DNA from 4 places in the Arthrobacter sp. TS-15 genome. Region 4 is predicted to be linked to each of the others. Evidence: riboswitches for the same ligand, from Rfam matches in the RefSeq annotation. Region 4 holds a riboswitch; each other region holds the start of a gene.
What was found. A riboswitch is a leader RNA that binds a small molecule or an ion and turns the genes downstream of it on or off. The one in region 4 is predicted to bind cyclic di-AMP.

Region 1 (5,694 bases), on a different contig from region 4:
GTGGACGTCGATGGTGCGCTCGTTGGGTACCTCTTCGGCGTTGCGCCATAGTCCCTCAAGCAGTTCGTCGCGGCCCACGGTGCGGGTGCCGTTTTCGACGAGGTAGTTGAGGAGTTCGAATTCCTTGAACGTCAGGTTCAGCGATTCGCCATCCAGGTGCACTTCGCGGCGGGCGAGGTCAATCAGCACGCCGGACGGACGGGATTCCTGCTGCGGCGCCGGACGGGCAGCTTCGGTGCGCTGGCGTGCGGCAACAGTGGGGTCACCGAACGTGGAACGCACGACGTCGAGGGCTGACCCGGGTGCCCCGGCGGGGGCCACTGCGACGGCGGCATAGCTTTCCGCGCCGGTCACGAGGGACTGGGCGTAGGCCCGGATTTCCTGGGCGAGCTTGGCGATGGATGTTCCTGCAGCGGCAGCAGTTTCTTCGTCAATACCCATGTACAGGACAAATCCGCGGGCCACGTTGTCGTTGGCGACGGGGCGGAGTTTGTCCGACTGGGCAATCACAGGAGTGGGTGCAGTCATGGGTGCCGGCTCTGCCGTGGGGACTGCGCGCAACTGGCCGTAGGAGTTGGGGTTGTAGCCCTGGGGCACATAGCCGGGGGCCTGCTGACCTGCGCCCTGGGGAGCCGGAGAGTAGCCGGGTCGGCTGCCGAAGCCGGGGCGAAGCCCTGCGTTTGACGCTGCCTTGTTGGCGTTACGGACGGAGATGTGGACGTATCCAGATGCAACTGACATGGAGTGCTTACCTCAAAAGTGAATAGCCGTCATCGCGGCTTCGAATGCTGATTGTCCCCGCAATGAGTTTGGGGAGGGGCGCCCAACGCTGGGCTAGGGGGCGAATGCCTGAAACTTCTTGGGGTGGAAAGTTAGGCTTGCATTCGACAACAGCGGTCATCATGGCCAGCGGGTTCGCTGGGCCAGGTTGCTGCGGCTGCAGGTGCTGTTGAGTTCTTGTTCACATTGGAAGTGTGCAACGTAACAATGGCAACACGCAAGTAACAAAGCGTCGAACCGTCCACATTTTGAGACGTTGAGGTCTATTGTGCCGCAAATCACAATTCAGGCGGGCCTATAAATGAATGGCATTTCATTCGACCACAGCCGGGAATATTCGCCATCGAGTGAATTTTCTTCGGTGAATCGGGCCAGAATGATGCTTCGGTTCCCACGAACGGGCATGCGGCGGAATCTCACGATCTGAAACAGTTGTTGTCCAATCACACTAAATGGCGGTTCAGCAAATTTCCCGAAAAAATCTGCTACAAGCTGTAGAAACAGCTCTCTCGCTAGTGTTGGGTTCACAGCGTCCTCACAGGACCGGCAAAGCGCTGGCTAACCAGCAGAACGGAGAGTTGTCCCATGGCCCCCTCGCACTCCATGACCAACAACCTTCCCCAACTCTCCCATCCGGACGGCTCCCCCATCCGCGCCCTTGTGGTGGACGATGAACCCAGCCTCGCCGAGCTCATGAGCATGGGACTTCGAATGGCGGGCTGGTCCGTGGCAGTGGCCGGGGACGGGCCCGGGGCCGTAAAACTGGCCAAGGACTTTCGCCCTGACGTGCTGGTCCTGGACGTCATGCTGCCCGGCTTCGACGGCGTGGAGGTCCTCAATCGCATCCGCACCTTCGCCCCGGAAGTTCCCGCACTGTTCCTCACCGCCAAGGACGCCGTACAGGATCGGATCGTTGGGCTCGCCGCCGGAGGGGACGACTACGTCACCAAGCCCTTCAGCATGGAAGAGGTCCTCCTACGCCTCCACCGTCTGGTCCAGCGTTCCGGGGTGGCGGCCATGGACACTGCCGAGCTTGTGGTGGGAGATCTCACGCTGAACGTGGACACCCGCGAAGTCACCCGGGCCGGCGAGGACATCCCGCTCACCGCCACCCAGTTTGAACTTTTGCGCTACCTCATGGAAAACCCCAAACGAGTGGTCAGCAAAGCCCAGATTCTGGACCGGGTGTGGGACTACGACTTCGGTGGCCAGGCCAACATCGTGGAACTCTACATCTCCTACCTACGCAAGAAGATCGAAGCCAACCATCCGCCCATGATCCACACCATCCGTGGCGCCGGGTACGTCATCAAGCCAGCGGACTAGGCGTTGAGCACACTGTCAGGAGTGGCCAAAAGCTCCCGTATTCCCGGAAATCCACAGCGCAGCTGGCTGAACCCGTCCACCTGGCACCTGCGGACACGCCTGGTCCTGGTGGCCATGGCGCTCCTGGTGGCCATCTGCGGAGCCGTGGGCATTGTCAGCTACGCGTCCATGGACATGGTCTTCAACAGGCAGCTCGATAGGCAATTGGAGCAGGCGTCCAGCCGCGCGACCGACTTCGGCAGGCCGCCGTCGAACTTTCCCACGAACCCCTCCGGAAGGCCTGACCCGCTGGAAGCGCGCGGCCAGGCCGCGGGAACGCTCAACGCGAGGATCGACGGCTCAACCGTGAGAAGTTCGGGGCTCATCGACGCCCAAGGCAACCGCGTTTCACTCTCCGCAGCCGATGAGCAGGTCCTGTTGTCGCTCCCCAAGGACAACGTGCCGGTGGATCGATCCCTATCCAATGGTGACTACCGGCTGGTGGCAGTGGACACCTACGGTGATGTGATCGTGACGGGGCTGCCCTTGGCGGACAAGCAAAGCGCCGAGGCCTCGCTGGTGTGGACCATGGTGTTGGTTTCGTTGGGCGGATTGGTACTGATCGGCCTCGCCGGAACAGTGATCATCCGGCGGACCATGCGGCCGCTTGAGCAGCTCTCCGAGGTTGCCACCAAGGTTTCGCGCCTCCCCCTCGACGCCGGTGAGGTGGCACTTGCGGTGCGCGTACCGCCGTCGGCCGCTCATCCCGGAACGGAAGTTGGAAGCGTTGGCCATGCTCTGAACCAGATGCTGGAGAACGTCGCCAGTGCATTGGAAGCACGGCAGGAAAGCGAAACCAAGGTGCGTCAGTTCGTCGCTGATGCCTCACACGAACTCCGCACACCGCTCACCGCGATCCGAGGCTACACGGAGTTGCTGAGGATGACCGAGACCTTCACCGACGATGGCCGCAAGTCGCTGGCAAGGGTCCAGAGCCAATCGGAGCGCATGACCACGCTGGTTGAGGACCTGCTGCTGCTGGCGCGCCTGGACGAGGGGCAGCCCGTGAAAGTCGAGGACGTTGACCTGACCCAGTTGGTGATCGAAACCGTCAGTGATGAGAAGGTCATGGCGCCGGATCACATCTGGCACCTCCAGCTCCCCGATGAACCTGTGACAGTCCGCGGCGATGTAACGCAATTGCACCAGGTGCTTGCCAACCTGCTGTCCAACGCGCGCAAACATACCGATCCCGGCACCACCGTGGTGACAGGCGTCATGCTCTCCGCTGATGGCAGCGCAGTGGTCACAGTGACGGACAACGGCCCGGGCATTCCGGTCGATTTCCAAGGCCGGATCTTCTCCCGTTTTGCCCGCGCTGATGCCGCGAGATCGGGTTCTGAAGGCACCTCGGGACTGGGCCTTTCCATTGTGGATTCGATTGTTGCCGCCCATGGTGGCACCGTGGAGGTGACGTCCAGGCCCGGGCGCACTGAGTTCGCGCTGCGACTTCCCACGGTAAGCACCGGAGAAGGTCAGGCACGCCGGCAAGGCGACTCACCGGCGTCGTGATCTCTGTTACCTAAATGTGACTTCTGAAGAAACCTCCTGTACCGTCGAAAGGGTGGGTTTCCCCAAGGACCCACATCCGGGATGCGCCGAGCTCTGCCACTTCCCGGAGTCCGTTCTTCTTTGAGGCAGAGACGGGGGACCCACAGTCTCCGGGCCTGGCAATGTGCCGCCCTAGGGGTGAAGCCGCAGCGTGACGCGCGGCCGGATGACCTCATCCGAACCCGACAGCTAACTCCGCAGGCGCTGAGAGGTCACACAACATGTCTGAATTTAACGATCAGACGCGCCCTTCTGCGCGTCACCGCGACGAACACAACGCACCGCTCACCAAGTCGCAGTCCGTCCTCAAGAACGCTGCCCGCCAGGGTAAGTCCGGCCACCGCATGTCAGTCGTAGCCGGCGTTGTTGCAGCCGCACTGGGTGTTGCATCGCTCGGAACCGCCGCAAACGCTGCGTTGACTCTCCCTGAGGCGAGCCGCGTTGCCGGGACCCAGGCTGCTGCCCAGGTCAGCGCCAACAAGTCAGCTGAAATCTCCGCTTCCTTGGATGCTGCCGCCGCCAAGGGCGCAGCTGACCGGGCTGCCGCGGACAAGGCAGCTGCTGAGAAGGCCGCTGCCGACAAGGCTGCCGCTGACCAGGCCGCTGCTGAGAAGGCTGCCGCTGACGCTGCAGCCAAGCAAGCCGCCGACGCCGCTGCCGCCCAAGCCGCAGCTGAGAAGGCTGCCGCTGACGCTGCAGCCAAGCAAGCCGCCGACGCCGCTGCTGCCGCCGCCGCTGCGGAAGCTGCAGCTGCCGCTGCCACCCCGAAAGCCGTGGACGACCCCGCCGCTGCCAAGGCCTACGCCGCCAGCATCCTGGGCAACTACGGCTGGAGCGCAGCTGAGATGACCGCGCTGAACACCCTGTGGGAGAAGGAATCCAACTGGAGGACCACTGCCACCAACGCTTCCAGCGGCGCGTATGGCATTGTCCAGTCCCTCCCGGCCGGCAAGATGGCCTCCGCTGGTGCTGACTGGCAGACCAACTACCAGACCCAGATCAAGTGGGGCCTGAACTACATCAAGGAGCGCTACGGATCCCCGTCCGCCGCTCTGGGCTTCCACTTGGCCAACAACTGGTACTAAGCCAGACCGCTTCATTGCCGCGCCCGTTCCCGCCGTCCGCCCCAGTACCCACTGGAGCGGATGGCGGGAACGGGTGCGGCTTTTGCTGTTTTACAGGCGCCACCCGTGGTTCACAGGCGCTGCCCATGGTTCACAGCGCGGTCACAGCCTCCGCCTAGAGCCCACATAATCGGCCGTCGCATGCTGGATATATGACGCTCACAGCTCCCCGGCCAGCACTGCATAGGACGGTGCAAGTCCCTCCCGCCAGCACACCCGCGCTGGCTCCCGTCCTGGACATCGCCCTACCTGTGTTCAACCAGGAAGTCCGCCTGGAAGAAGACGTTCGCAGGCTACACGGGCACCTTGCAGACACTCTTCCGCACACCTTCCGGATCACTGTGGTGGACAACGCCAGCACGGACGGCACCCTGCGGATCGCCGAACGCCTGGCGAGGGAATTCCCCGAGCTTATGGTGGTCCGTCTTGATCGAAGGGGCCGCGGAAACTCCCTCCGTAAGATCTGGTTGTCCTCCGCGTCACCGCTGCTTGCCTATATAGACCTGGACCTGTCCTTCGACCTTTCGGCCGTGGCTCCTCTTCTGGCCCCGCTGATGTCGGGCCACTCCGACCTCAGTGTCGGCACGCGTCTGGCAAAGGCTTCGCACGGGAGATTCAGCCACCACCGTGACGTCATTGCACGCACCTACAATTTTCTGTTGCGCGTCCTGACGGGAGCGCGCTTCTCCGATGCTGAGTGCGGGTTCAAAGCCATTCGTGCCGACGTCGCCCGCCAGCTGCTCCCCTACACCCGTGATGAAGCATGGTTTTTCGACACCGAACTGCTGATCATCGCTGACCGCTCCGCTCTGCGCATTCATGAGGTGCCGGTGGACTGGAGCGACAATCCCGACTCAAGTGTCGACGTCGTACG
Region 2 (5,694 bases), on a different contig from region 4:
TCAACCTTCTCCAGGCAATGGACGGATATGCCGCCGCTACCCGCGTGGTGGTCAGCCGCCTCGCGGAGCCCATCCAGGTTGAGCCGGAGCTCCTGACCCAATTGGACGAAGGCGGAATCCGTCCCGGAGCAAGTGTCTCGCTGGAGCGCGTCGGCGAGTACATCTCCGTCCGTGTTCCGGGCATCGAAGGAGCTTTGGAGCTGCCGCCCGAGGTGGCCGCGCACGTCTTCGTATCCCTCAACTGAGTGTCGACGGCAGCGCCGTGTCAAACCTCACTTCTGTCACTTTTTAGCGTGCGTGACCTGCGGTTTTCCGAAAATAGTGATAAGGGCTTCTCGCTCTGAGCCCGATCCTGTTGATAACGAATTTATTACCGAAGGCCTTAATCCCCTATAGTTATTTACTAGCGCTGATACCAAAGCGTTACCTGATCCGGAGCCGAGCTCTGCCAGCGGATCAGGTGTGTCACCCACCACTGGCAGAGGCGGGGGAACCACAAGCGGCTGTCTAAAGAAGCAGCCTTGGGGTGAAGTCCGCAGCAGAAGTGCCCACGTATACAAGTCCCTCTTGGGATACCTGTGTGCCGTGAGCGCCTCGCGCGGACCGGGTCTTTGTACTCTCTGACCCGAATCCGACAGCTAACTTCGCAGGCTTTTGAGAGAGGAACAGAGTTTGACATCGCAGAACGTCAGGGGTCGCCGCCGCGCGTCCGGCCCCGCTGCTGAGCTGCGGCCAGCCACCGTCGTCACGGAGATCCGGCCCCGCGCCACCGAGCGTCAAGTGCGCCGCCGTAAGAGCCCCCTGCGCCAGGTTGCCGACTTCGCCGCTGCCAGCGGCGTCGGGCAGAAGGCCGGTGTTGCGCTTGCCGCCACCGGGCTTGCCCTGACTGTCGGCCTGCCGGCCACCAGCCCGGTCATGGCCACCTCGGAATCGGGCCAGACCGAGTCCGCCCTCGCCGTCGCAGCCCCCGCGGGCAGCCAGCCCGAGGTTTCCGCGGCCGCGTCGGCGAAGATCGACTTCAGCCGAGCCGCAGTCGCCACTGCCGCTGACCCCGATGGGAAGTTGAAGCAACTGCTCAGCGCCCAGTCGGCCGGAAGCATCCAGCGCGCATCATCCGTTGGCACCATGGCCAGCCCCCTTGACACACTTACCACGGCATCGCCCTTCGGCTACCGCATCAGCCCCCTCACGGGCGGCGCCGGTGACTTCCACCGGGGCCAGGACTTCGTTGCCCAGTGCGGCACCGCTGTCCACGCAGCGGCAACCGGCAAGGTCACTTTCGCCGGATGGCACGAATATGGCGGAGGCAACCGTGTGGTGATCGACCACGGCAACGGCCTCGAGACCACGTACAACCACCTGTCGTCCTTCACCGTCCAGGTGGGACAAACCGTCAACCGTGGCGATACCGTCGCGCTGAGCGGCACCACGGGCGCTTCAACCGGCTGCCACCTCCACTTCGAGGTTCAGGTCAACGGTGAAGTCGTAGACCCCATGGGCTGGCTCTAACCAATCTGATGGTCGCCTCTCGCATGTGCGGGACACCCCGTGACCTGAATGTGACATTTGCGTTCAACTGTTGTAGCGTACAGAGCGCATCGGCTTTTTAGGGGGCCGGTGCACTTGAGTGGATTGCCTAGCTCTGCCACCTCTCAAGGTCCGTTCGCATAAATCGTCTGGCAGGGGCGGGGGAACCACTTCTGGTCTTCGTGAGAAGGCCTTGGGGTTAAGTCGCAAAACTTCCTTGGAAGCGGCGCGGCCGGATGACTCCCATCCGAATCCGACAGCTCACCTCGCAGGCATTGGGAGAGGCTACCTACGTGTCATCACGCACTACCCCTGCGCGCCATCGCGCCCAAACGGTTCGCACGAACCCGTTGAACACGCTTTCCAAGGCTGTATCCACCAACGCCGGAACCATGAGCCGTCAGGCCATCGTTCTGGCCGCAGCCTCAGGCCTCGTCCTCACCGTCGGATTGCCCGCACAGGCAGCCGACGCCGATGTTTCCAAGACTGAAGCCTCCAGCACCCAGCAGCTGGTTGTAACGGCAGTGGTTACCGCAGAGCCAACAGCCACCGTTTCCTTCGAGAGCCCCACCGTGGCCACCAAGGAAGCCCCCAAGGTAGTCCAGCGCGCAGCGCAGGTTACCGAACGAGCAACGGCCACCACGGACGAAGCCCCTGAAGCCGTGACGGCGAAGTCCTCCGAGGCCAAGGACCCGGCTGCCAGCGCAGCTGCTTCCGGCCTTGCTGCTATTGCCTACACCGGCATCGGCTCCCCGTACGTTTGGGGCGGAACAACACCTAACGGCTGGGACTGCTCCGGCTTCACCCAGTGGGTCTACGCCCAGGCAGGCATCAGCATCCCCCGCGTGAACGCCTGGACGGCTATGACGCCCACCAGCACTCCTTCTCCCGGCGACCTCGTCATGCAGAACGGCGGAGCCCATGTGGGCATCTACGTCGGCAATGGCATGATGATCAGCGCTTTGAACCCCGGCCAGGGAACGCTGCTGCACTCCGTAGCGTCCACCGGCACCTCCTCGTTCTACACCCTCCGCTAGAAACAATCCGGCTCGGGGTGGGCCGGCATGCCCGCAATGCCGGTCCTACCCGCTACCCGTGTGCACCCAACGGCGCTCGGATACGAAAAGAGAAAATCATGACCAGTGCAAACAAGCTTGCACGGCACCGCGCTGAGGCCCCCAAGACCAGCTCGCTTGCCGTCATTGCCAAAGCTGTCAGCTCCAACGCCGGTGGCGTTGGCCGCCAGGCAGCAGTGATCGCCGCAGCTTCAGGCCTGGTCCTGACCAGCGGCATCGCGGCCAACGCAGCCGAGACCAACGTTGATCGTGAGTCGACCTCCACGTCCACATTGGACGTCCAGTCCGTAGCGCAGGCCACCATCGCGGCCGACTCCACTGTGGCTATCTCTTACGAGCGTCCCGTGGTCACCACCGTGGAAGCTCCGGCTCCCGTTGTGGTGGAAGAAGCGCCGGCCAAGGTTGAAGCCAAGGTTGAAGCCAAGGAAGTACCTGCGGTTGCCGCCAAGGCCGCTCCTGCAGCCAACGCCACCGTGGCCGTCAGCAACTCAACCCCCGCTCCAGCAGCTCCGGCGGCTTCCAGCGGACTCGGCGCAGCCATCGCTGCAGCTGCTTACGCCCAGCTCGGCGTCACCCAGGACTGCACCATGCTGGTCACCAACTCCCTTGCAGCCGTGGGAATCAACTTCCACGACTGGCCTGCAGGTTACCTCTCCTTGGGCCGCACGGTCAGTGCAGCAGAAGCCCAGCCCGGCGACCTCGCCTACTACGCAAACGGTGGTTTGGCCGGACAGGCGCACATCGCTGTATACGTGGGCAACGGTCAGGCAGTTCACGGTGGATGGAACGGATCCACCACGGCACTGTTCAGCGTCAACGTCGGTTCCGGCCCGGTTTTCATCCGCGTCAACGGCTGATTCACTTTCTTCAGAACACCCCGCAGGCTCCGGCCGGCGGGGTGTTCTGCTTTAACCGCGCATGAACTCTTGCCGACACTGTGAGCGAAACGACAGAAAAATTCGTTGATACGGCATATAAGTGCTTACCCTTATGTTGTCGATCCACAGCCCGTACATGCAGAGGGCAGCCGGCCCTCGTGCCCCTGACGGGTGCGGCCGTGAAGAGGTACGTGCATGCGCACACTCGTTCTGAATGCTGGATATGAACCGCTGGCGGTAATAACATTCCGCCGGGCGCTGGTCCTTGTGCTCACTGGGAAAGCTAGCGTAGTGGCCGAAGGCGACGAGCCTGTCGTCGGGCCACAGGAAATTCTTGGACGCCCGTCCGTGATTCTCCTTAACCGCTACATACGTCCCAAGTACAACAAGGTCACCGCCGTGAGCCGCCGCGGCGTGCTTCGCCGCGACGGTCACCGGTGCGCCTATTGCGGCAAAACAGCCCACACCATAGACCACGTCCACCCCAAATCCAGGGGCGGCGCGGATTCCTGGGAAAACCTGGTTGCGGCGTGCTTGAAATGCAACAACGCCAAAAGCGACCACACACTGGCTGAAATGGGTTGGAAGCTCCGTTTCAAACCCGGAGTGCCCCAGGGAACCATGTGGCAGATCAAAGAACTCGAGAAACCTGCGCCGGACTGGGACCCGTTCCTGTTGCCGGAATCCGCTGCCTGATCGATTTCTGCTGACCTCCGGCCGCCCGGGTAGTCTGGGCGGATGGAGTTCAACGCCGTGATTTTGGCGGGTGGCAGGGCCACCCGCCTCGGCGGCGTGCCCAAGCCATGGTTGAAGTACGACGGCGACACCCTCCTTTCGCTCGCACTTCAGGCTGCCCGGGGTGCTTCGGCGGTGGTTGTGGTGGGGCCGGATGAGCCCGGCTCAGGCGGCGGCGAGCCAGGAGGCACCGGGAACCTACCGGACGCTGTTCTGCGGACACGCGAAGAACCTGTATTCGCAGGGCCGGCAGCTGCCATCGCGGCCGGCTTGAGCGCGCTGAAGAATGGCGGTAGGAGCACTCCATGGACGCTGGTGCTTGCCTGCGATATGCCGCATGCATCCCGCGGTGTTGGCCTCCTTTGGGCCGCTCTTGAGTCCAGTCCCGGAATGGAAGGAGCCATGGCCGTCTCTGCCGACGGCCGGAAGCAGCCACTTCTGGGGGCCTACAGTACAGAGGCCCTGGAAAGGGAAGTGGCCGTAGCTTCGGGAGGTTCCGGGTTAACGAACTCATCAGTGTTCCGCCTGCTTGCTAGGCTGAACGTGCTGGACGTTGAAGTCCCCGCTGGGTCCACCGATGACGTGGATACATGGGAGGACGCTGCGGCCCTGGGCATTGACTACGAGTTGGAGGCGGACGTGAAGAGCCAGGAAGAGACGCTCGAGGAATGGTGCCGGACACTGCTTCAGGCATTCGAGCTTGAGGGCGTGGAAGTCGACATCAACGAGGTCCTCGCGGTGGCTGGAGTAGCAGCACATTCCGTGGTGCGCCCCGCCGCACCCCTGACCACGTTTATTGCAGGTTACGCGGCCGGAATGGCCCGAGGAATCGGCCAGGCCAGCGATGACGCGTCCATGAACGCTGCCTTGGAACTGGCCCGCAAAATTGCCCGTGAGTACTCGGAGTCCGGGACCGGCCCGGAATGACGGAGGCCCCCAACGAGGGCCATCACGCGGCACACACATGGCATGAGGCCCGGCAGCGTGCGTTCGACGTCGCCACACCCATTCCGTCGGGCCCCGTGCCGCTCAGCTCAGCGCTCGGGCGCACCCTGGCTTCGGATGCCCTGGCAGTGCAGGACATGCCCCATTATGCGTCTTCCGCCATGGATGGATGGGCCGTTAACGGCAGCGGTCCGTGGATCCTCAGCGAACCGGGGCAGAGGCTTGCGCCGCACCAGGCCAGTCCCATAGTTACGGGCGGGCTTATTCCGCCCGGTGCCAAGGCAGTACTGCGCAGTGAAAGCGGCGTGATAGCTACTGACGAGGATGGCCTGCCGGTTCTTGCGCTGGGAGGCAGCGCCAAACCGGGGGAGCCCCGCAACGGCCAACATATCCGAAAGGCTGCGGAAGAGGCCGCTGAGGGTGATGTCCTGCTCAAGGCCGGCACGGTGCTGAATCCGGCCCATATTGCCTTGGCAGCGCTTGCGGGCCTGGACCATCTTGTGGTGCTCGGAAAACCCTTGGTCCGTTTCCTC
Region 3 (5,694 bases), on a different contig from region 4:
TATTTCGGGGAGGTGGGCGTCTTTTTGGTCGGCAACGGCTACGCCCCGGTCATCACTGTGCGGGACGGCAACGGCGACACGGCATTCAGTGGCCCGGTCGTGTCCATCCCGAACGACGGGGTCTACACCTCAACGGTTGTCGTCAAGGTTCCTGATGCCCGTCCGGCGCAATTGGGTTTCGTGGGATTCTTCCTGCCCTCCGCCATCAAAAATGATGAAGGGGTCGCTTACAGCTTCGACCCGGACCCGCTGAACCCCCAACTGAACCTGAACTCCTACTACGGGGACCTGGGCCTGGACGACGGTGTGCCGCAGAATGTCTACAACCTGGACGTGAAGGATTTGACCCAGCTTAACGGGCGGGAACTGCCCGCCAAGGGCATCACCTTGACTCCGGGTGGCACGTACACGCTGCCCGAGGGCAAGGGAAGTATCAGCTTCGATGGCCTCAAACGCTACATCGGTGTGGACATCCGCAGCACCCCCGGACAGACCGGCGTGCTGGTCTTTTCGTTGATGGCCGTCGCGGGCCTGATGGCTTCGTTGTACGTGAACCGTCGGAGGGTCTGGGTTCGTGCCGGCGCCCACGAGGACGGGCGGACGATGGTCGAATACGGTCTTCTGGCACGGGGCGAAGACCATCGCCTGGCCGCCGAGGCGACGGCCATCCGCGCACTGCTGGCCGGGCAGTGGCAGCTCCAGGAGGGCCCCGGTGGCGTATAGGTTCCTGCTGTCCTGGCGTTGGGCCGGTTTCCTGATGGTCGCGGCACTGTTTGCCGCCGCGTGTATTGGACTGGGAAACTGGCAGATGGATCGCCGGAACCAGGCCGTGACCGAGATCCGCAGGGTCCAGGAGAACTACGACAAATCCCCTATGCCGTTCAAGGATGCCCGTCCTTATTTTGACGTCGCCGACCCTGAGGCGAAATGGACGACCGTATCCGTGACTGGCCGGTACCTTGGGCAGGACCAGAGAATCGTCAGGAACCGGCCGAACAATTCCGCCGCCGGATACGAGGTATTGGTCCCGTTCCGGGTGAGCTCCGGTGAGACGATCGCGATCAACAGGGGATGGCTGCCGATCGGCAATGACCGGCCCGGATACCCCGACACCGTGCCTGGCCCGCCGACCGGCGAGGTTACCGCGGTCGTCCGGATCAAACCGTCCGAACCTGATCTTGGCCGTGACGCACCCGAGGGCCAGCTGGCCAGCATTGACCTGTCCTATTACGGGAAGCAACTCGATTACCCGCTCATGAGGGGCAGCTACGGGGTGATGGCCTCGGAGTCCCCACAGCCGGCCGTGGCCCCCCAGCAGCTCGCCGCGCCGGCGGTCAAGGAAGGGTCGAACCTGTCCTACGCCCTGCAGTGGATCACGTTCGGGATCCTGGCCTTCGTCGGATTTGGATACATGGCACGGCAACAGGCCCGGATCGGTCGCGAGGAACGCGACATGCCGGACGACGTGGCGGACCCGGTTGAAGCCCTTCAGCAGCCCCGGGCGACATCCCGACCCAAGCGCTCCGGCTCCGAAGAAGAAGACGCGCTTCTGGACTCCATGGGACTCTAACCCCCCGGCCTGGGCAAGGATGACAGCGGCAACCAGGCCGTCACGCCGTCACCGTGAGGAGCGTGCCCGCCTGGTTGTCCGGGCCGATCCGTTGCCGCGGAAACACCGTCCCTTTGGGGAACCATCAGGATCCCTTGCTGGCCCTCGCGTACACCTCAGCACGGGGCAATCGACACAGCTCTGTGCCCGGCACGCCCGGGACCGGAACCATCCGGATGTGGGGTTCGTTGGTGCCATTAGCTGCTCATCTGAAGATACGCACCTATGTAGCTTGGCTTGGGCTGCGAGAAGCGAGACCGGGACAGGCACCAGCGCCCACGCCGCGCACGTAGTGTCACGAAATTGTAACGATGAGGCTTTGCGGCTACTATTAGTTCAGGTTTTTCTGTACTAAAACCCTTGATGCCGCACGCTCAGCCCCGCCGGTGGCATCAAACGACTATCCCTTTTACGGCGGGGGTGGAGGACCCAGAATCGGCAGCCAGCCTGCCTTGGGGTGAAGCCGCGATGTCGGTGGTCAGATGGCCACCGGGGTGCGGCCGGGTATTTCCTTGGCCCGAACCCGACAGCTAACTTCGCAGGCGAACCGAAAGGATCCCCCTTGTCTTCCTTATCCCCCCATGGCCGCCGCCGAAAACCAACCTCCGGTCCCTTGCTTCGCGCGGCCGCCCGGACGACTTCCCGGGTTACGCCGCAGCACCGGGGTGTGCCGGCTGCCGGGCCGCGCGTGAGCCGACGCAAACAGGTCACGGCTGCCGCCACGCTGAGCGTCGCCGCGATTCTGACCGCTTCTCTAACGGCCGCCCACGCCGGACCGGCCCCCGCCGGAGCCGGCCCCGTTGTGCAAGCCTCAGCGGCGAAAGCTTCCATTGCGCCGGTTCAGGCCTCTGCCGGGGCGTCCATCAGCTATGAACGGCCCGCTGTCACCACCGAGCAGGCGCCGTTGCCCGTGCCCGCCAAGACCCAGGGTGCCGCCGCGGGCACGGCATCTCCGACGGCTGTCTCCCCCGCACCGGCTGTTGCCCCCGCTGCTTCCTCTGCCCGGCTCGGCGCGCCGCTGGCCAGCATGTCCGTCACGTCGCCGTTCGGTATCCGCTCCAGCCCGATCAGCGGCTCCGGGGAACTGCATACCGGACTGGACCTCGTGGCAGCGTGCCAGACCGCGGTGTTCGCCGCAGGCAATGGAACGGTCGTGGAGGCGGGTTGGTCACCCTATGGGGGCGGAAACAGGATCGTGGTGGACCACGGCAACGGCTTGAAGAGTACGTATAACCATCTGGCGTCCATCGAAACCTCTGTCGGGGCGACCGTGGCCGCCGGCCAGCGGCTCGCCGCGGCCGGGACCACCGGAGCCTCCACCGGCTGCCACCTGCACTTCGAGGTGCTTTTGAACGGTCAGACAGTGAATCCGCAGGGCTGGATGTGACCCTGGAGGGCGGCACCACTCACCTCGAAGAGGCGCGGCTTGTCGATCGAAGGGCACGCGGCTAACCGATGATCGGTCGCTCTTCGGGAAAGTGGTACAGCTGGCTGCGCTGGCGCAGGGCCAGTGCCGCGGCCAGGGTGACAGTGCCGACACGGCCGGCGAACATCAGTGCCGAGAGCACGTACACCCCGGAGGGCGGCAGTTCGGCACTGAGGTTGGTGCTCAGTCCCACGGTGGCGAAGGCCGAGATGGTCTCGAACAGTACCCTGTCAAGGGAGGCCCCGCTGATCTGCAGGAGCAGGAAGGCGGCGACGGAGACGAGGGTTGCTCCGGCGACGATCACCGAGATGGCCACCCGCATGGTGCCTTGGGGGATGGTGCGGCCGTAGACCTTCACGTCGGCATCGCCGCGTGCTTCGGCCACGATGGCCAGGAACATGACGGCGATGGTGGTCACCTTGATGCCGCCGGCCGTGGACGCCGAGCCACCGCCTGCGAACATGAGCGCGTCGGTGAGGAGCATCGTGGTCGATTCCATCTGGTTCTGGTCCACCAGGTTGAACCCGCCCGAGCAGGTCATGACGGAGGCAAAGAGCGAATGGATGACCTTCTCCCCGCCCCTAAGTTGCCGATGGTCCGGACGTTGTCCCATTCCTTGACGGCCCACAGGACCGTGCCTGCGCCGAGCAGGATGAGGGAGACCTGGATGGTGAGCTTGGTGTGGAGGTTCCACTTCTTCCAGTTGAGCCCGTTTTGCTGGAGCACCATGACCACGGGGAAGCCGAGGCTGCCCAGGAAAACGCCCAGCATCAGCGGAACCAGGATCCAGAGGTCGGTTTCATAAGGGACGATTCCGTCGGAGTGCGGTGTGAACCCCGCGTTGTTGAAGGATGAGATGGAGTAGAAGACGCCGTGCCACACGGCCTGCCAGAACGGTTCGCCCAGGACCAGGAAGCGGGGGGTCAGGGCCAGGGCCAGTACCGCTTCGATGACCACGGAGGTCACGATGACGATCCGCAGCAGCGCACCAACTTCACCGAGCCTTCCGGCGTTGTTCATGGCTTCCTGGGCGATGAGCTTGCCGCGCACGCCCAGGCGCTTGCTGACCATGAGGGCCAGCAACGAGGCCAGGGTCAAGGTACCGAGTCCTCCAACGAAGATGCCCACCAGGATGACGAGTTGGCCGAAGAAAGACCAGTGCGTGGCCGTTGATACCACGGTCAGGCCGGTGACGCACACGCTGGAAACGGCCGTGAACATGGCCTGGTGTAAGGGTGTTCGCTCGCCGGACGCGGCGGACGCGGGCAGGGACAGCAACCCGGTAAAGAGCAGAATCACCACCACAAAGGCGCTGAAGGCGAGGCGGGCCGGGGAGGTGTTGGCGATGTTGTCGATGAGGTCGCGCAGCCCGGTCAGGATTCCCGCTCCCTCGTGGTCCGGCGCACCGGGCCCGCGGGTGGCGGGCTTGGGCCTTGACTGGTTCCGGGCCATGGGCATTCCCTTGATTGGCGGGGCGATGAAGGTTTGGGGACTCTGGGGCCGGACGTTAGAGGTTCCACTTCGTGCAGGGCGGCCAGCGGCAGCGGGACTCCGGCCGCGTGCCCGGGGTCTTCCTAGAACCCGGAGGTGCCAATGAACACGTGTAGGAAGGCGAAGAAGATGGTCGCGGCGGCGGCCACGTAGAGCAGGGCCGTGATGATCCAGCCGGACTCGGCCACGATGCGAGCGGCCCGGGCGGGTATCTTGATGATTCCGTGTGTGAGGTTCCGGGCCGTGACCCAGACGAAGAGGGGAATCATCGCCGCCCAGACGATCATGCAGAAGGGGCAGAGGATGTGGATCGAGTACAGGGCCTGGGACCACAGCCACACAACAAAGGCAAAACCAAGCGTGACGCCGGCTTGGAGCCCTGCCCAGTACCAGGGCGCGAAGGTGGCTCCGGAGAGCAGTGCCATGCCGGTGGTGATGATGACAGCGAACGCCACGATCCCGATGAACATGTTGGGGAAGCCGAACACTGAACTCTGCCAGGTCTGCATGACCTGGCCGCAGGAAATCCACGGATTGACGTCGCAGACGGTTTGGTATCCGGGGTCTTTGAGTACTTCGAGTTTCTCCAACACCAAGGCGCCGGATGCCAGCCAGCCGATGACCCCGGTGATGAGCAGGAGCCAGCCAAGAGGCTTCTCACGGGTCAAACGGGGAGACTGCGGTGCGATGGATCCGGCAGCTTTCACGGTCGCAGTGGGTGGTGGGGTGATGGTCATGGGGAGGGAGTCCTTTGGGTCGGATTCATGGTGGGCCTTGTGTTCAGGATCCGGTCGCGGCGGAGGTGATCAGTGCTTTCAGGGTTCCTTTTTGGGAGACTCCGAGGATCCGGGCACTGACGCGGCCTTCTGTGTCGAGCACGAGGGTGGTGGGTACCGCGCGGGGCGGGACGTACTCTGTCATTGCCAGCAGAACACCGCCGTCGCTGTCATCTATGCTGGGATACTGCACGTTGAAGGTCCGTTCGAAGGCTGCCGCAGTTGCGGCATCGTCGCGGACGTTGACCCCGAAGAACAGCACGCCCTTGTCCTTGAATTCGGTGTGGAGGGCGGCCAGGTCCGGCGCCTCGACCCGGCAGGGTGCGCAAGCTGCATACCAGAAGTTGAGGACCACGACCTTGCCGGCCCAGTCCTGGGCAGAAACCTTCTCG
Region 4 (5,694 bases):
GTGTCCTCGAAGCAGCCGCCCTGGTCAACGGCGATGTCCACAAGAACCGAGCCCGGCTTCATGCGGGCAACGAGGTCGTTGGTGACCAGCTTGGGTGCCTTGGCGCCGGGGATCAGGACGGAGCCGATCACGAGATCTGCGTCGATGACTGACTTCTCGATCTCGTAGGCGTTGGAGGCAACGGTCTTCAGGCGGCCCTGGTAGAGGGCGTCGAGTTCGCGCAGCCGGTTGATGTTGATGTCCATGATGGTGACATCAGCACCGAGGCCCAGCGCCATGGCGGCGGCGTTGGTTCCCGCAACGCCGGCGCCGAGGACAACAACCTTGGCCGGGCGCACACCCGGTACGCCGCCCAGGAGGACACCCTTGCCACCGGCCGGAGCCATGAGGGAGGAAGCGCCGACCACTACGGACAGGCGACCTGCGACCTCGGACATCGGGGCGAGGAGCGGAAGCGTGCGGCCCTCCTGAACGGTTTCATAGGCGATGGCCGTGACGCCGGAGTTGATGAGCTCGGCGGTGAGCTCGGGCTCTGCGGCGAGGTGGAGGTAGGTGAAGAGGATGAGGCCCTTGCGGAAGCGGTGGTACTCGGCCGCGATGGGTTCTTTGACCTTCATGACCATGTCCGCGCGGGCCCAGACGTCGTCGGCTTCGTTGACGATTTCTGCGCCGGCGATCGAGTATTCCTCGTCGGTGATGCCCGAGCCGAGGCCTGCGCCGCGTTCAACCAGAACGGAGTGTCCGTGGGTGCGGAACTCGTGGACGCCGGCAGCCGTGATGGCTACGCGGAACTCGTTGTTCTTGATTTCTTTGGGGACACCGATGATCATCTGTGGGCTCCATCGTTAGCGGCCTCTTCGGCCGAAAAATGTGTTGCGGGCTGTGATTCCAGAATAAATCCGGCTGTGAGGCAGGCGACATGGAGCAAGAACTGCCCGCACAGGAAAACCCTGTGGATACAAGGATCCTAGCCGGGCAAGTTCGACATTTGTCGAGCACTGAAGCGTCAAGTGTCGCCTGCTGTTGGTACGCTTTTCCGATGCAGCAGGACGTGGAACAGATCGTTGAACGGGTGGCTTTGAAGCTGGGCCGCGGGCTCTCCCTGGAAGACCTCGACGGCGTTCTCCTCGCCTACAGCTCCAACCAGTCCCACGCCGACCGCGTCCGCGTGAACTTCCTCCTGAGCAAGCGGGTACCCAGCGACGTCAGCGCATGGCAGCTCGCTCACGGCATTGCTACGGCGGTGCGACCCGTGGTGGTTCCAGCCAACGACGAACTGGGCATGTTGGGCCGCGTCTGTGTCCCCTTGCTGGTGCGCGGTTTCCGCGTGGGGTACTTGTGGGTGCAGCTTGACCTTGAAGAACAGAGCGCGACGGCGATACTCGCCGAACTGCCAGGCGTGCGGGACGAGCTGGACCTGCTGGCGGGCTTGCTCCTTGATTCCAACACGGCTGAATCGGAGTTCCGGCGACGGCGTGAACAGGAGTTTCTGTCAGCCTGCGGCGGCGAATCCAACGCTGTGGCCGCCGTCGCGGGTTGGAAGGAAATCCAAGGCCGCGGTCCGTGGCAGCTGGTGACTATCCTCGACCCCGATGGCGCGAGGTCCGACGTCGATCCCATTGCAGCTACCCTGACGCATCGATCTGCCGCGCTGCAGTCCACCATTGGCGTGAACGCCGCGTTGTTCAGCGCCGGAACGGAGACGCATTCCGTTGTGTTGTTCCGCGAGTCGGGCGGCCGGGCGGACCATGCCCAGGTTTTGGTGCACTATCAACTGGAGCTCGCCAAACGCGCAGGCCGCAAAGTGGACAGGGTAATCCTGGGGATCAGCGAACCATTCCAAGTTATCCGGCAGCTGTCCGGTGCGTACCGGCAAGCGAAGGTTGCTGCCCAAGCGGCCGCAGTAGACCTCCCTTTGGGTGAGCTCGTGGACAGCCGAACTGTTGGCGTGTACCAGCTGTTCGATCGTTTGGTAGCACCGGGCGGTTGGGATGACACAGGATCTGTGCATTTCAGGGCACTCGAGGACCATGACAAAAACGGCGAACTCCTGCCCGTCCTTGAATTGCTTTATGACAATGACGGCTCGGTTCAGGACGTCGCCGCCAAACTTCATCTCCACAGGAGCAGCATCTACAACAGGCTCGGCCGGATCCGCCAGCTCATCGGTGCTGATCCGTTGAGTGGCGCGATCCGACTCGAGTTGCATGCGGCCCTGAAGGCCAGGCGTTGGGCTGTCCGGCCACGGATCTAAGCCTGCCTCCTCTTGTAAGTACGAAGTATGCGGTGTTGCCTTAGGAGCGCCGCAAACGCTGGCAGCTCCAGCGCCCCATCCGCCGACGAAACGTGGCGGTCCGGCTGCTGCTGCAGTACCGGCTATGCCACCCCGCATGGGTGGACGTACGGGGCACGCGGGTGCTCAACCGAATACCTTCTGGGCGGCATCGAGGATGTCCTGAAGTGCCGATTCACTGGGCTGCGGTGCTGAGGCAGCGGTCGGCTTGCCCGGTTTCGGCTTGGACGTCGGCGTTGCAGTGTCCGTCGGCGTTGGAGTCGGTGTGGGAGTCGCAGTTCCTGTGGGAGTCGGGGTCGGTGTGGGAGTGCCCGTTGGCGTCGGCGCAGGCGGTGTAGTGATGGTGTCCGAGGGCGGCACATCGCTCGGCGCGGGGGCCGGCTGGGTGGGTGCCGGGCTGGTGGCGCCAGGAACTGCCGGGACTGCGGACGAGCCCGCTGACGGAACCCATACCGGGTCCGCGAGCGAAACCTGTGGGGTGGGAGTCGACGACGGCGACACCGCCCCGGGTGCCTCCGCGATCGTCGCGGGCTGGCCGGCCTCGGAGGAAGCCGTTGCCCCTGATGCTGTGGATGGCGTGGAGGCCGAAGGTGATGACGCCGTGGTGTAGGAAGCCTTGGGCCCGGGGGATGCCGAACCCGAGGTGCGGCCTTCGCCCCCGCTGGCTTCCTGCGACGGGGTTTCCTGGCCGAAGAACGGAAGTTCAAGGGCTGGCCCCAAAGCGCCGGCTGTCAGCACGAGGCCAAGGGCCCCCGCCACCACGGCCATGCGCTGGCTCATGTGTTTGACCGAAGCTGCCTTGCGCAGGGCGGCCTGTGGTTCACGGCTGAACGGTTCGCGGCCGAACGAGGATGTGGCGCCAAAACCGGACTTGGTGGTGGGCGCAGCGGCCGGCTTTCGAACGTCCCGGCGGCTTGCCAGTGATGCCGAGGCTGTAGCGGCTGCGGCCACCTGAGCTGGAGACTTGCCGCGCGGGGACTCCGTGGGTTCCGGCGTGCTCGCGGACTCATCGCGGGCAGTGACTACGGGAATGGCCGCAGTTGCGGGTTCCGGCGTTGCAGGCTGCACCACTGGAATAGCCGTGGTGGCGGGTTCCTGGCTACTGGATTCCCGTGAATCGGGCTTCTGGCTGGCCGGCGGAACGATGGGGATGGCTGCGGTAGGAGGTCCCGGTGTGGTGGACTTCGGAGCTGCCGCCGATTCCTCGGGCGCGAGTACGGCCCGGGCAGCACGCTCGCGCTCGGCTGCGCGGATTTCCGCACGCGTGGTGGGTTTCACCGCGGCGGGCATGGCCGCAGTGGCGGGTTCCGGCGTCGTGCTTGACGTTCCGCTGACGGCGGCGGAATCTGCCGGCGCGTTGTCAAGGAATCCGCTGGGTTGGGCCCGACGGCGTCCGGTTGGCTTGGTGCGCTCGCCTTCAGTCTGGGCGCGGCGCGGCTGATCCATGGTTGGGGACATGGTGGTTGCCTCTCAACGCCTTCGAGGTTAGCTGTCGGGTTCGGACGAGGCCGTCCGGCCGCGCAAGGCGGCTTCACCCCAAGGGCTTGTGGGTAACAAGCCCGGGAACCTGGGTCCCCCGTCTCTGCCGCGGGTCTGGCGGATCCCGGATTGCGGCAGAGCTCGGCGTCAATCCGGAAGCGGCCCAGCGGAGATATGGGTCGCCCTACGACGGTACATGAGCCGGAAAGTAAAGTCACATTAATGTAACGGGCGGTAGTTCAGCCTAAGCGGTAGGCTTCTAGCGCTTAGGCTTCGGGGCCGGTGCTGGGCGGCACTCGCTGGGCCGCTCGACCAAGATATCCCTGGCCAACACTAGCTTCGGCGCGCACCGGCGGGTAGACATTGTCTATGGACCTGCCTGTGATGCCACCCGTCTCGCCCATGCTCGCCAAATCCGTTCCAACCATCCCCGATGTTGGGCACTATGAGCCCAAATGGGACGGCTTCCGGACCATCGTCTTCAAGGACGGCGACGAGATCGTCCTGGGCAGCCGCAACGAGAAGCCCATGACCCGCTACTTCCCCGAGGTGGTGGATGCCCTCAGGAAGAACCTGCCGGACAAATGCGTGATTGACGGCGAAATCGTCCTGATCGAGGGTGGCCGGCTCGAATTCGAGGTGCTCCAGCAGCGGATCCACCCCGCCGACAGCCGCGTCCGTATGCTTGCTGAGAAGACCCCGGCGTCCATGATTGCGTTCGACATCCTCGCGCTAGGCGATCAGAACCTCATGGACAAGCCGTTCTCCGAGCGCCGGGCCATCTTGGAACGTGCGCTCGCCGAGGCCGAGCCGCCTGTGTATGTGACTCCTGCGGTGACTGATCTGGAACGGGCACAGGAGTGGTTCGTACAACTGGAGGGCGCGGGCCTGGATGGTGTGCTGTCCAAACCACTGGATGGGGCGTACCTCCCGAACAAGCGGGTGATGTTCAAGACCAAACACGAGCGCACGGCCGATTGCGTGGTGGCTGGGTTCCGCTGGCACAAGACCGCGAAAGTAGTGGGCTCCATGCTGCTTGGCCTGCACGATGACACCGGCCGGCTGCATCACGTGGGAGTAGTGGCATCGTTTCCCATAGCCAAGCGCGAGGCCTTGGTGGCTGAGCTTGAGCCGTATCAGATTGAACTCGACCAACACCCGTGGGGCGAATGGGCCAGGCAGGACGAGGCTGCCGGGGGTTCACGCATGCCGGGCGCCCAAAGCCGCTGGAGCGGGGGCAAGGACTTCTCCTTCGTGCCCCTGCGCCCCGAGCTCGTGATCGAAGTGAAGTACGACTACATGGAGGGGGACAGGTTCCGGCACACCACGCAGTTCCGCAGGTGGCGGCCGGACAGGACCCCCGGGAGCTGCACGTACGCGCAGCTGGAAGAGCCCGCTGAGTACGATCTCGGGGCGATCCTGAAGCTACCGAACGCCTAGAACGTTGCCAACCCGCTGTTACGTCGCTGGCCAGCAACGAAACAGCGGGTTAGCAACGTAACAGCGAGGCTTGCAGCGGAGTTACTCGTGGTGGCCTTGGTCGCTGCTCATGCTGCCTTCGGCCGGCGGGGTTTCTCCCGGAGGAACTCCACCGCCGGGCTCCAACCCTGTGACGTTGCCGTCCAGGGGGTCCGGGTTGGCGGAGGCTGCGGGATCCTCGTCCTCGTCCTGGCGCATATCGGGATCTTCGTGGATGCTGTCGGCATCGGAGGTCGTGTCATAGGATCCTGTGGCGAAGGGTCCTGTGGCGCCGGTGGTGCCGAAGCCCTGTGTCTCTTCAGTTGAGTCTTTGTCAGTCACGATCAGCCCTTTCGTAAGCAAACTTACTAATGCGCTTGCTCCGTCAGCCTAGCCGGGACGCGGCTACCCGACAAGCGGCACCCAGTCCAGGTGCCGGCGTCGTGCGTCAGTGTTTAGCGGTG

Region 1: another riboswitch for cyclic di-AMP. It lies ahead of EU811_RS00745 (aggregation-promoting factor C-terminal-like domain-containing protein); the one in region 4 lies ahead of EU811_RS06005 (hypothetical protein).
Region 2: another riboswitch for cyclic di-AMP. It lies ahead of EU811_RS20195 (C40 family peptidase); the one in region 4 lies ahead of EU811_RS06005 (hypothetical protein).
Region 3: another riboswitch for cyclic di-AMP. It lies ahead of EU811_RS22355 (M23 family metallopeptidase); the one in region 4 lies ahead of EU811_RS06005 (hypothetical protein).

The regions. Positions count from the first base shown of each region.
Region 1 is NZ_SDXQ01000004.1:28,471-34,164, forward strand. It holds gene EU811_RS00730 (winged helix-turn-helix domain-containing protein) at 1-741, opposite strand, end outside; gene EU811_RS00735 (response regulator transcription factor) at 1,366-2,106, shown strand; gene EU811_RS00740 (sensor histidine kinase) at 2,110-3,657, shown strand; cyclic di-AMP (ydaO/yuaA leader) riboswitch at 3,756-3,912, shown strand; gene EU811_RS00745 (aggregation-promoting factor C-terminal-like domain-containing protein) at 3,918-4,781, shown strand; gene EU811_RS00750 (glycosyltransferase) at 4,973-5,694, shown strand, end outside.
Region 2 is NZ_SDXQ01000051.1:12,811-18,504, reverse strand. It holds gene EU811_RS20205 (metal-dependent transcriptional regulator) at 1-245, shown strand, start outside; cyclic di-AMP (ydaO/yuaA leader) riboswitch at 457-668, shown strand; gene EU811_RS20200 (M23 family metallopeptidase) at 673-1,509, shown strand; cyclic di-AMP (ydaO/yuaA leader) riboswitch at 1,655-1,816, shown strand; gene EU811_RS20195 (C40 family peptidase) at 1,821-2,564, shown strand; gene EU811_RS20190 (NlpC/P60 family protein) at 2,663-3,460, shown strand; gene EU811_RS20185 (HNH endonuclease) at 3,677-4,177, shown strand; gene EU811_RS20180 (DUF6457 domain-containing protein) at 4,220-5,143, shown strand; gene EU811_RS20175 (molybdopterin molybdotransferase MoeA) at 5,140-5,694, shown strand, end outside.
Region 3 is NZ_SDXQ01000067.1:5,841-11,534, reverse strand. It holds partial or broken gene resB (cytochrome c biogenesis protein ResB) at 1-723, shown strand, start outside; gene EU811_RS22360 (SURF1 family cytochrome oxidase biogenesis protein) at 713-1,570, shown strand; cyclic di-AMP (ydaO/yuaA leader) riboswitch at 1,997-2,168, shown strand; gene EU811_RS22355 (M23 family metallopeptidase) at 2,172-2,996, shown strand; partial or broken gene EU811_RS22350 (TrkH family potassium uptake protein) at 3,058-4,487, opposite strand; gene EU811_RS22345 (vitamin K epoxide reductase family protein) at 4,610-5,263, opposite strand; gene EU811_RS22340 (TlpA family protein disulfide reductase) at 5,307-5,694, opposite strand, start outside.
Region 4 is NZ_SDXQ01000014.1:89,421-95,114, forward strand. It holds gene ald (alanine dehydrogenase) at 1-830, opposite strand, end outside; gene EU811_RS06000 (PucR family transcriptional regulator) at 1,040-2,254, shown strand; gene EU811_RS06005 (hypothetical protein) at 2,420-3,751, opposite strand; cyclic di-AMP (ydaO/yuaA leader) riboswitch at 3,754-3,902, opposite strand; gene EU811_RS06010 (ATP-dependent DNA ligase) at 4,142-5,212, shown strand; gene EU811_RS06015 (DUF6480 family protein) at 5,294-5,572, opposite strand; gene EU811_RS06020 (alpha/beta fold hydrolase) at 5,686-5,694, opposite strand, start outside.